DNA from 3 places in the Oceanobacter antarcticus genome. Region 3 is predicted to be linked to each of the others. Evidence: predicted binding sites of a transcription regulator. Region 3 holds the regulator's gene; each other region holds the start of a gene.
The links. The regulator FNR, encoded in region 3, switches genes on or off when oxygen is low (the NO sensors DNR and NnrR bind a similar motif). The targets are predictions, from matches to a motif close to TTGATNTANATCAA.
Positions count from the first base shown of each region.

Region 1 (3,278 bases), on a different contig from region 3:
CACGCCACTAGCAGGAATATAAATGACTTGGGGAGAGGTACACATTTGCCCGGAGTAGAGACTGAGTGAGAAACCGAGATTACCAGCAACTGCAGTGATGTCCGCCATGCTGTCAATAATCACGGTGTTGAGCCCGGCTTTTTCGGTAAACACTTCCGCCTGGTGAGCGTGCTGTTCCAGCCAGTTGCCAAAGTGGCTGGAACCGGTGAAATCGATCAGCCGCACCCGTGGGTCGGTTGCCAGTCGGGCCGCCAGCGGGGCAGGCCGAGTGTCGACCGCGAGCATCACTAGGCGTGGATCGTATCCGGCTTCGGTGAGTACCTCCTGTAGCACCTTGACGGTCAGTGCCAGCGGCAGAATCGAATCCGGGTGGGGTTTGATGACCACCGGATTGCCCGTCACCAGGCTGGCAAATAATCCGGGGTAGGTATTCCAGGTCGGGAAGGTGCAACAGGCGATGCTGAGTGATATTCCCCGAGGCACGATATGCCAACGTTTAGTCAATGACAGTTGACCACGTTTGCCCATGGGTTTTCGCCACAATACGGATTGCGGTATCTCCGCCATGGCATCCCAGCTGTAGGCAACGGCTTCTACTGCCCGGTCCTGGGCGTGGGGGCCGCCGGCTTGGAAAGCCATATTGGCAGATTGTCCAGTGGTGTGTTGTACCGCCTGAGCCATCAGCGGACTGAGTGCATTTAACCGGTGAATGGCCTCCAGAGCGACCGCCACCCTGGTTTGTGGCCCTGCATCGCGCCAGCCACCAATCAGTGATTGCTGGGTTTCCAGTAACGTATCCGGGTCGTACTGCGGATAGTGGATGCCAAGGGCGAAGCCGTAGGGTGACTGCTCCTCACCCGCTCGTCCAATCTCCCCTACTCCTTGCAGCTCAAACGGCTGTCCTAGCAAGGTCTGGAATTCTGCTGCCGCGCTGGCCAATGACTCCGCCGGGTACGCTTTGGGATGTTCCGGGAAAGGAGCCCAGTAACCGCGCTGATGAATCGCACTAACGGCCTGATCCAGCAAAGGTGAGTGGCGGGAAAACCAGAGCGTGGCCTGGCTGTTCGTCATGGCATCAGACGACATAACAACTCCATTAATGAGTATTTTTGTTTTAAAGACACTAAAATATCTATTATTTATTATTTAATGTATCAAATCATAGGTCGTTGTTGATTGAAACGGCATCTGTTGGTGTTGTTTAGATTGTCTCGAAATGATGTATTTGAATCCATTTTATTTTCTATCTATTTGAAAAATATTGTTTTTTAATCGAGAAATGCTCGCGTCTATTGATTTTTCAGAGGGTTTTTTCATGCAAAATGAAAATAAGATACGAAAATCAAAAAATAAATTATTGTTTTGTATCTTAATTTTGGGCAGCATTGATAACTGTTGATGCAGATCAAACGAGTCCGCTCCTTGATTCAAGGCTGGTGCCGTCAGGGTGCCGGAACGAGTGGGAACGAAGACGTCTGCGCCTTAAGTCATTGCCGAAACGCTATAAAAACAAAATCGGACAGGTTACTCAGATGACAAAACGCTACGCAACACTGGTCGTACATAAGGTCAGTGCAGGGGTTCAGCTGATTGAGCTGAATCGCCCTGCGGCACTCAATGCCCTGACCACCGCCATGCTGGGTGAGTTGTCGGTGGTCATGGATCTGGCAGAAGCCGAGGACGACATTCGAGTGCTGGTTCTCACTGGCAACCGCAAGGCCTTTGCTGCCGGAGCCGATATCAAGGAAATGGCCGAGCGCGATTTGGTCGGTATTCTGAATGACCCCCGCCAGCAGCACTGGCAGCGGATTAGCCGTTTTCCCAAGCCGCTGGTTGCCGCCGTAAATGGCGTTTGTTTGGGCGGTGGCTGCGAGTTGGCGATGCACGCCGATATTATTCTTGCTGGCGCAGACGCGCGCTTCGGACAACCGGAAATCAACCTTGGCATCATGCCCGGTGCTGGGGGCACGCAGCGATTATTGCGGGCGGTGGGCAAGTCGATGGCAATGCAGATGGTACTGACTGGCGAGCCGATCACTGCTCGACAAGCTCAGCAATCCGGTCTGGTAAGCGAGATTACCCAACCGGAATTGACTGTTGAGCGGGCGTTGGCTGTTGCTGCCAGTATTGCCTGTAAGGCACCGCTGGCAGTGCGCCTGGCCAAAGAATCGGTGCTCAAAGGTATGGATACCGATCTCGCCTCTGGTCTCCGTTTCGAGCGCCATGCCTTTACTGTTCTGGCTGGCACCGCCGACCGCAAGGAAGGCATTGCCGCTTTTCAGGAAAAGCGCAAACCCGAATTTAACGGCCAGTAGTGCTGGCAACCCATTCTGATCTCCAGGAGCAATATGCCCATGAACCTCGAGTATATTCTGTATTCCGTTGAGGACGGCGTTGCCATCCTCAGTTTGAACCGTCCCAAGGCGTTGAACAGCTTTAACGAAGCCATGCACCTTGAAGTCAAAGAGGCCCTGAAAGCGACTGCCGGCAATCCGGAAGTCCGCGCCTTGCTGCTGACGGCAGAGGGCCGCGGTTTTTGTGCCGGTCAGGATTTATCTGACCGCAATGTTGACCCTAATGCCAATTCACCGGATCTGGGGTTGTCGATCGAACGCTTTTACAACCCATTGATCAAGACCCTGCAAGACTTGCCGATGCCGGTGATCTGTGCGGTCAATGGTGTCGCAGCCGGTGCTGGCGCGAATATTCCTTTGGCCTGTGATCTGGTGCTGGCGGCTCGCTCCGCCAAGTTTATTCAGGCGTTCTGCAAAATTGGTCTGGTGCCGGATTCTGGTGGTAGCTGGTTTCTGCCTCGCTTGGTCGGCATGGCCCGTGCCAAACATATGGCCTTGCTGGGAACCCCTGTCACAGCTGAGCAAGCGTATGACTGGGGCATGATCTATCGGGTGGTGGATGACGAAGCCCTGCATAACGAAGCCCTGACACTGGCGAAGCAATTAGCGACTCAACCGACGCAAGGTTTGGCGCTAATCAAGCGTGCCTTGAACAGCAGCGTCAGCAACAGCTTCGAGGAGCAGATGACGCTGGAGAGAGATCTGCAACGCCTGGCCGGTCGTACCGCCGACTACCGCGAAGGCGTAAAAGCCTTTATGGAAAAACGCACACCTGAATTCAAAGGGCGCTGAATGATGCCAGAACAGACGCATACATTGAGTATCGACACTCTGGTTGCCGTCATTGGTGCCGGTGCGATGGGGGCGGGCATCGCTCAGGTAGCGGCCCAGGCCGGTCACCCGGTGAAGCTGTATGACAATCGC
Region 1 covers NZ_JBBKTX010000004.1:48,812-52,089, reverse strand. Annotated here, with positions in the region: gene paaN (phenylacetic acid degradation protein PaaN) at 1-1,086, opposite strand, end outside; gene paaF (2,3-dehydroadipyl-CoA hydratase PaaF) at 1,533-2,315, shown strand; gene paaG (2-(1,2-epoxy-1,2-dihydrophenyl)acetyl-CoA isomerase PaaG) at 2,355-3,146, shown strand; gene paaH (3-hydroxyacyl-CoA dehydrogenase PaaH) at 3,147-3,278, shown strand, end outside.
Region 1: a site for FNR is predicted at 1,396-1,409, ahead of paaF (2,3-dehydroadipyl-CoA hydratase PaaF). Genes of this name have one in related genera too.

Region 2 (3,278 bases), on a different contig from region 3:
TGAATATAGACGCGGTCGCGGACACTCCGAATTCCGTGCTGGTGATCCGTCCAGCGAGTGCGAACGATACGAATAGTCATCTGTGCCTCCAGGGGTGTTTTGTGTGTTCTCGTATGAGGCGATTATTCAACTTCATAAATCAGTTGCTGTAACCAAAGGCGGCGCAGCAGCTCGTAACCCTGTTGCGAGCAAGGCACGTTGGCCAGCATGTCGCGTGGGTACTGATGACGACTACTGAGTAATTGTGCCAGTTCCAGATCCTCAATATCGAGAGTGGACGCTTGCCCCTGGGCATAAAAAACCAGCCCCGCTGCCGTTTGCTGGAAAGCGAAACGACCATGTTCACTCTTGCGTAAATCCGGCAGTTGCTGGTGCTGGCTGCGCCAGAGTTCCCAATCGTCGTCATCCAACCGTTCGGACTGGTGCTCCGGGTACTTGGCTTCGGTCATTAATTTGCCGAGCATATCGCCGAGGTTGTCGGGTTGCATCAAGACCGCTTGTAACAGTTTGGCCAGTCGGGCTTTGGCGGCGGAAGATATTTCGCCGCTGCTGCCTTCATGAGCGCTGTAGTCGGCATCGGTATAACGTTGATCTTCGCTGCTGGTGCTTAAAACCTGATCCAGTGCGGATTGCGCCAGTTCGGCAACACTGGGGGCACGAAAACCGATCGAATAGGTCTGGCATTCGCCCAGGGCGATGCCGTAATGGGCCAGTTGTGGCGGCAGGTACAGCATATCGCCTGGGTTCAGTACCCAACGTTCGGTTTCTTCAAAAGCCGCCAATACCCGGATCATCGGCCCTTTGAGAATAGCGGAGTCTTCATGACACATCTGGCCGATGCGCCATTCCCGCTGACCTTCAGCCTGCAATAAAAAGACATCGTACTGATCGTAATGCGGGCCAACGCTACCGCCATCGACGGCGTAACTGATCATCAGGTCATCGACGCGCCAGCCGGGCAAAAAACGGAAGTGTTCCAACAGGTCGGCAGCTTCCGGAATCCAGTGATCAACTGCTTGTACCAGCAGTGTCCAGTGGCTTTCAGGCAGGTCGGCAAACGCGGACTCATCAAAAGGCCCTTTGCGAATTTCCCATGGGCCCGCGGTGCCGTGCTCCATCACCAGGCGTGACTCAATTTCGCTTTCCAGCGACAGGCCGGCCAGTTCATCGGCCGCCAGCAAGGGTTGAAAATTCGGCCAGGCTTGGCGAATCACCAGCGGCTTTTTTTGCCAGTAATCGCGCAGGAATGCTTCAACAGAGAGATCACCAAGGATAGGCATACGGAGGGTTCCTGACGGGTGCGCAACGCAAAGGCCTCGAGAAGCCTCGTTGATGCAAAATGGCTGATTTGAAAGGCGCGTATTGTTTGGGCTTTGTCGGGCAGATGCAAGGGGGCAGAGGATACTGCCGCACCACTTTGATCCGGCTCAAGTTTCTATTGATAAGGATGTTGCTAATAAATCAGCCATCCATAACTATGCGGGCATGGAGAATATTTGATGCAATACGATCAGAGAGGGAAAGGTATGAAACGACAAATATGGCTGACATCGTTGGTGCTGTTAGGTTGTATCGGAGCTGTTCAGAGTGTGGTGGCGGCGGAGCCGATTCAACCCATTGAGCCAGTAGCAGACGTTAACCTGGCGGAAGTGGAATTGGGTAAAAAGCTGTACTTTGATCCTCGGTTGTCCAAGTCTGGATTTATTTCCTGCAACTCCTGCCACAACCTGAGCATGGGCGGCACCGATAACCTGAAAACATCCATCGGACACAACTGGCAACAGGGGCCGATTAATTCCCCCACGGTGCTGAACTCCAGTATGAATATTGCGCAATTCTGGGATGGCCGTGCCGCTGACCTGAAAGCCCAAGCCGGAGGGCCAATCGCCAATCCGGGAGAAATGGCGTTTACCCACACGCTGGCCGTGGATGTACTGAAGTCGATTCCGCCGTACGTGGCCGAATTCAAACGGGTTTTTGGTACCGATACACTCACCATTGATCAGGTAACCGATGCCATTGCGGCGTTTGAAAAAACACTGGTGACGCCCAATTCCCGTTTTGACCAATGGCTGTTGGGCGATACCGGTGCGATCAGCGCTGATGAAGAGGCCGGCTATGCGCTGTTTAAAAATTCCGGTTGTGTTGCCTGCCATAATGGCCCGGCGGTGGGGGGGAATTCTTTCCAGAAAATGGGGCTGGTTGCTGCGTACGACACCAAAAATCCAGCCAAGGGATTGGCAGGGGTGACAGGCAAAGACGCCGATCGCTTCAAGTTTAAAGTCCCGACCTTGCGTAATGTCGAGCTGACGTACCCGTACTTTCATGATGGCGAAGCAGAAACGCTGACCGAAGCCGTGGATCTGATGGGGCGTCTGCAATTGGGACGTAAATTCAGTGCGGAAGAAAATGCCAGTGTGGTTGCATTCCTGAAAACGCTGACCGGTGAGCAGCCGTCTTTTATGCTGCCAATATTGCCGCCGTCAACGGAGAGGACGCCACAGCCCAAGCCATTTGACTAACTAATAGTAAAGAATAAGGGCTGGTTGTTGCCGTGTTTGCCAGTTCCTGACGGTTACTTAATGTGTCAGGAACTGGTCACCAAAACTCAACAGTAATGGTTTTATGAGCCAGGGATCAAACGGCTCTGGCTTGCGCCTCGGCATTGCCAATATAGCTGGCCGGGGTCATGGCATTAAGTTCGGCCTTGACGCTGTCTGGCAGCTCCAGGCTGGCGATAAAGTCACCCATGGCATCCTGGGTAATCGCCTTGCCACGGGTAAACGCTTTCAGTTTTTCGTACGGCTGTTCGATACCGTAACGACGCATCACGGTCTGGATCGGTTCTGCCAGAACTTCCCAGGCGTTGTCCAGGTCGGCAGCGATACGAGTTGCGTTGACTTCCAGTTTGCTGATGCCTTTCATACTGGCGGCGTAGGCAATCAGGCTGTAGCCCATGCCAACACCCATATTGCGCAATACGGTGGAATCGGTCAGATCGCGCTGCCAGCGGGAAATCGGCAGTTTGGCAGCCAGATGGCCGAAGATGGCGTTGGCGATGCCCAGGTTGCCTTCGGAGTTTTCGAAGTCGATCGGGTTAACCTTGTGTGGCATGGTCGAAGAGCCGACTTCGCCTTCAATCGTGCGCTGCTTGAAGTAGCCCAATGAAATATAACTCCAGATATCGCGATCGAAGTCGATCAGGATGGTATTGAAGCGGGCGATGGTGTCGAACAGTTCGGCGATGTAATCGTGTGGCTCGATCTGGGTGGTGTAGG
Region 2 covers NZ_JBBKTX010000005.1:83,599-86,876, reverse strand. Annotated here, with positions in the region: gene WG929_RS05485 (GNAT family N-acetyltransferase) at 1-80, opposite strand, end outside; gene WG929_RS05480 (cupin domain-containing protein) at 123-1,280, opposite strand; gene WG929_RS05475 (cytochrome-c peroxidase) at 1,527-2,522, shown strand; gene purB (adenylosuccinate lyase) at 2,638-3,278, opposite strand, start outside.
Region 2: a site for FNR is predicted at 1,418-1,431, ahead of WG929_RS05475 (cytochrome-c peroxidase). Genes of this name have one in related genera too.

Region 3 (3,278 bases):
AACCCGATACCAGTCATCTGAATCAGCAGGAGGGGCAATGGCTGTTGCTCAGCGTCAATGAGCAAGCCGTTGCCTGGATTCGACTGGGCGACAGCGTCAGAAAATCCGCGACCAGCCTGGTCAGAGGTTTGCACCAACGCCAGATAAAAACGGCGCTGCTCACCGGCGACCCCGGTACTTCTGGCCAACTGCTGGCCACACAACTGGGTATCAACGACGTATGGATCGGTTTGTCTCCCGAGCAAAAGTTGCAACAGGTGCGCCTGTGGCAACAGCAGGGAGAACGCGTTTTGATGGTCGGAGATGGCATTAACGATGTGCCGGTACTCGCTGGTGCTGATATTGCGATTGCCGTCAGCGATGCCAGCGACCTGGCCAAAACCAGTGCGGATGCGCTGGTGACCAGCGGACGCCTGGACAGCCTGCTGCAGGCTCTGGACACCGCCAGCTGCACCCGGAAAGTGATATACCAGAATATTGGCTGGGCACTGCTTTACAACCTGCTTGCCCTGCCAGTAGCGGCCGCAGGTTACATTCCCCCCTGGGCAGCAGCCATCGGCATGTCGTTCAGTTCCCTGTTGGTGGTCAGTAACGCCCTAAGGCTGTCCCGGGTATCCAAACCGGATGCAGCCGATGGCCCCCCGCAGGTATAATGCCGGGTTATAACGGCAGCCACTTGCCCAGCATAACGGACATAACATGGATATTATCTACATACTTGTTCCACTCTCGATCGTCCTGATCAGTATCGCCACCCTGATTTTTTTCTGGGCAGTACGTAGCGGTCAGTTTGATGATCTGGAGTCGCCAGCCCACAAAATTCTCTTTGATGACGACCCCGAGGAAACGACGGCCAGCGCTGACAAACCGCCGTCAACAACAATCACCCCACCGCCTGCAGCTGCAGACGCCACATCACCTGACAAATTGTCGTGATTGAACCACTGTCACTGCTCACCGCATTACTGCTGGGCTTGTTTGGTTCCAGTCATTGCCTGGTCATGTGTGGCGGTATTGCGGCAGCCATTGGCAGTCGCTCACAGCATCAACCACTACTAACCGCCTTGGCTTTTAATGGCGGACGAATCACCAGCTACGTAGTGGCTGGGCTGATAGTCTCTGTACTTGGCTTATGGCTGCAGCAACTGAATGACCTGCTGACGCTGGTATTACGCACACTGGCTGCCGTGATGCTAATGCTGATGGGACTCTACATCGCGCGCTGGGCAAGCTGGCTGACCCGGATTGAACAGCTCGGTCAGCACCTGTGGCGTCTGCTACAGCCCGCCACCAAACCATTACTGGCACAACAATCAGTCAGCAGCCGATTTCGTCTCGGATTGCTGTGGGGATGGCTTCCCTGTGGCCTGGTCTACAGTACATTAAGCTGGGTGGCCGCTAATGGCGATCCACTCAAGGGGGCACTGGCCATGGCCTGTTTCGGACTGGGCACACTGCCAGCCCTGTTTGCCAGCGGCCTCGCCGCCAGCAGCCTCAATCGATTACTCAATCACAACATCAGCCGTCGCATCGCCGGACTTTTGCTCATCAGTTATGGATTGTGGACCGCAGCGGCCATCTGGCTATAGTCAGCCAACTGTAATACCTTGACCAATGTCTTGACAGTCACCCTGTGAGCTAAGACCATACGAAAACTAATGGAAAACAGTTGTTCCGTTTGTCACGGAAAACCAGACACGGTGAGCTCAATGAAAACAAACCAAGTTGCACATCCCCCCTTGCGCGGCAATCAGCCCCACTGCCAGACTTGCTCCCTGAACGCTCTGTGTCTGCCACTATCGCTCAGCGACAGTGATATGGAGCGACTTGACGATATCATTCGCCGTGGCCGACCCATTCAGAAAGGCCAGCTGTTATTCCAGCAAGGGGATGACTTCCAGTCGGTATTTGCAGTACGTACTGGTGCCCTGAAAACCTATACCCTGGCCAGTAATGGCGAAGAACAGATCACCGGCTTTCACCTCGCCAGCGAACTGATTGGGTTAGCGGGTTACGATGCCGGTGATTACCCACTCACTGCCAAGGCACTGGAAACAACCACCGTATGTGAAATTCCGGTGCACCAGTTGGAAAATCTCACCGACGAATTACCCGATCTGCGTAAACAGCTGATGCGTACCATGGGTAATGAGATTCGCCACGACCAGAACATGATGCTGCTGTTAAGCAAAAAGAACGCTGAAGAACGTGTGGCCTCCTTTTTACTGGATATTTCCAACCGCTACGCCCGCCGCGGTTTCAGCGCGACCCACTTCCGGCTGCCCATGTCCAGGGTCGACATCAGCAATTATCTTGGTCTCGCGGTTGAAACCATTAGCCGGGTATTTACCCGCTTCCAGAAAAATGCGCTGATCGAAACCCAGGGCAAGGAAATCATTGTGTTGGACATGAACAGTCTTTATGAGATGGCGGGCCTAAGTGCTCATCTCGAATGCGACGACACGGCCACCACAGAATAAACCGAGTAGCAGCAGGCAGCCCGCAACCGTTCGGCAAAACACCGGACATATGTGGCTGCTACTGCTCCGCAGTATCCCACACGCTGACCTTTAACAACCTTCCCTGTCAGCCATAGCTCGGCTGAATCGGATATTCAGCACAGCAACTCTTGCTGACGACAGCCAATCTATTCGCTAGAATTCGCCGCCTGATTTTTAGTCCGTGTTCCATATCAGAACATCCAGGAGTTTCCCAGCATGACTGCCGACGTCATCGATCGCAAAGAACGACTCGAATTCAACAAACTGCAAAAACGTTTGCGCCGTCATGTCGGCAAGGCCATCGAAGACTATTGCATGATCGAGGAAGGCGACAAGATCATGGTGTGTCTGTCGGGAGGCAAAGACTCCTACACCATGCTCGACATATTGATGAGCTTGCAGAAAAGCGCCCCGGTTAACTTTGAACTGATCGCAGTCAATATGGATCAGAAACAGCCGGGCTTTCCTGAGCATGTTCTGCCGGATTACCTGAGCAAGCTGGATGTGCCCTTCCATATTGTCGAAAAAGACACCTACAGCGTCGTCATGGATATTATTCCGGAAGGCAAAACCACTTGCGGTCTGTGCTCACGCTTGCGGCGCGGTACCCTGTACGGCTTTGCCGAACACATTGGTGCCAACAAAATTGCCCTCGGACATCACCGCGACGATATTATCGAAACTCTGTTCCTGAATATGTTTTATGGCGGCAAGCTCAAAGCCATGCCACCCAAATTACTCAGCGACGACAAGAAGCACGTACTGATCCGTCCGCTG
Region 3 covers NZ_JBBKTX010000002.1:148,347-151,624, reverse strand. Annotated here, with positions in the region: gene WG929_RS02325 (heavy metal translocating P-type ATPase) at 1-653, shown strand, start outside; gene ccoS (cbb3-type cytochrome oxidase assembly protein CcoS) at 700-936, shown strand; gene WG929_RS02315 (sulfite exporter TauE/SafE family protein) at 933-1,589, shown strand; gene fnr (fumarate/nitrate reduction transcriptional regulator Fnr) at 1,710-2,480, shown strand; gene ttcA (tRNA 2-thiocytidine(32) synthetase TtcA) at 2,718-3,278, shown strand, end outside.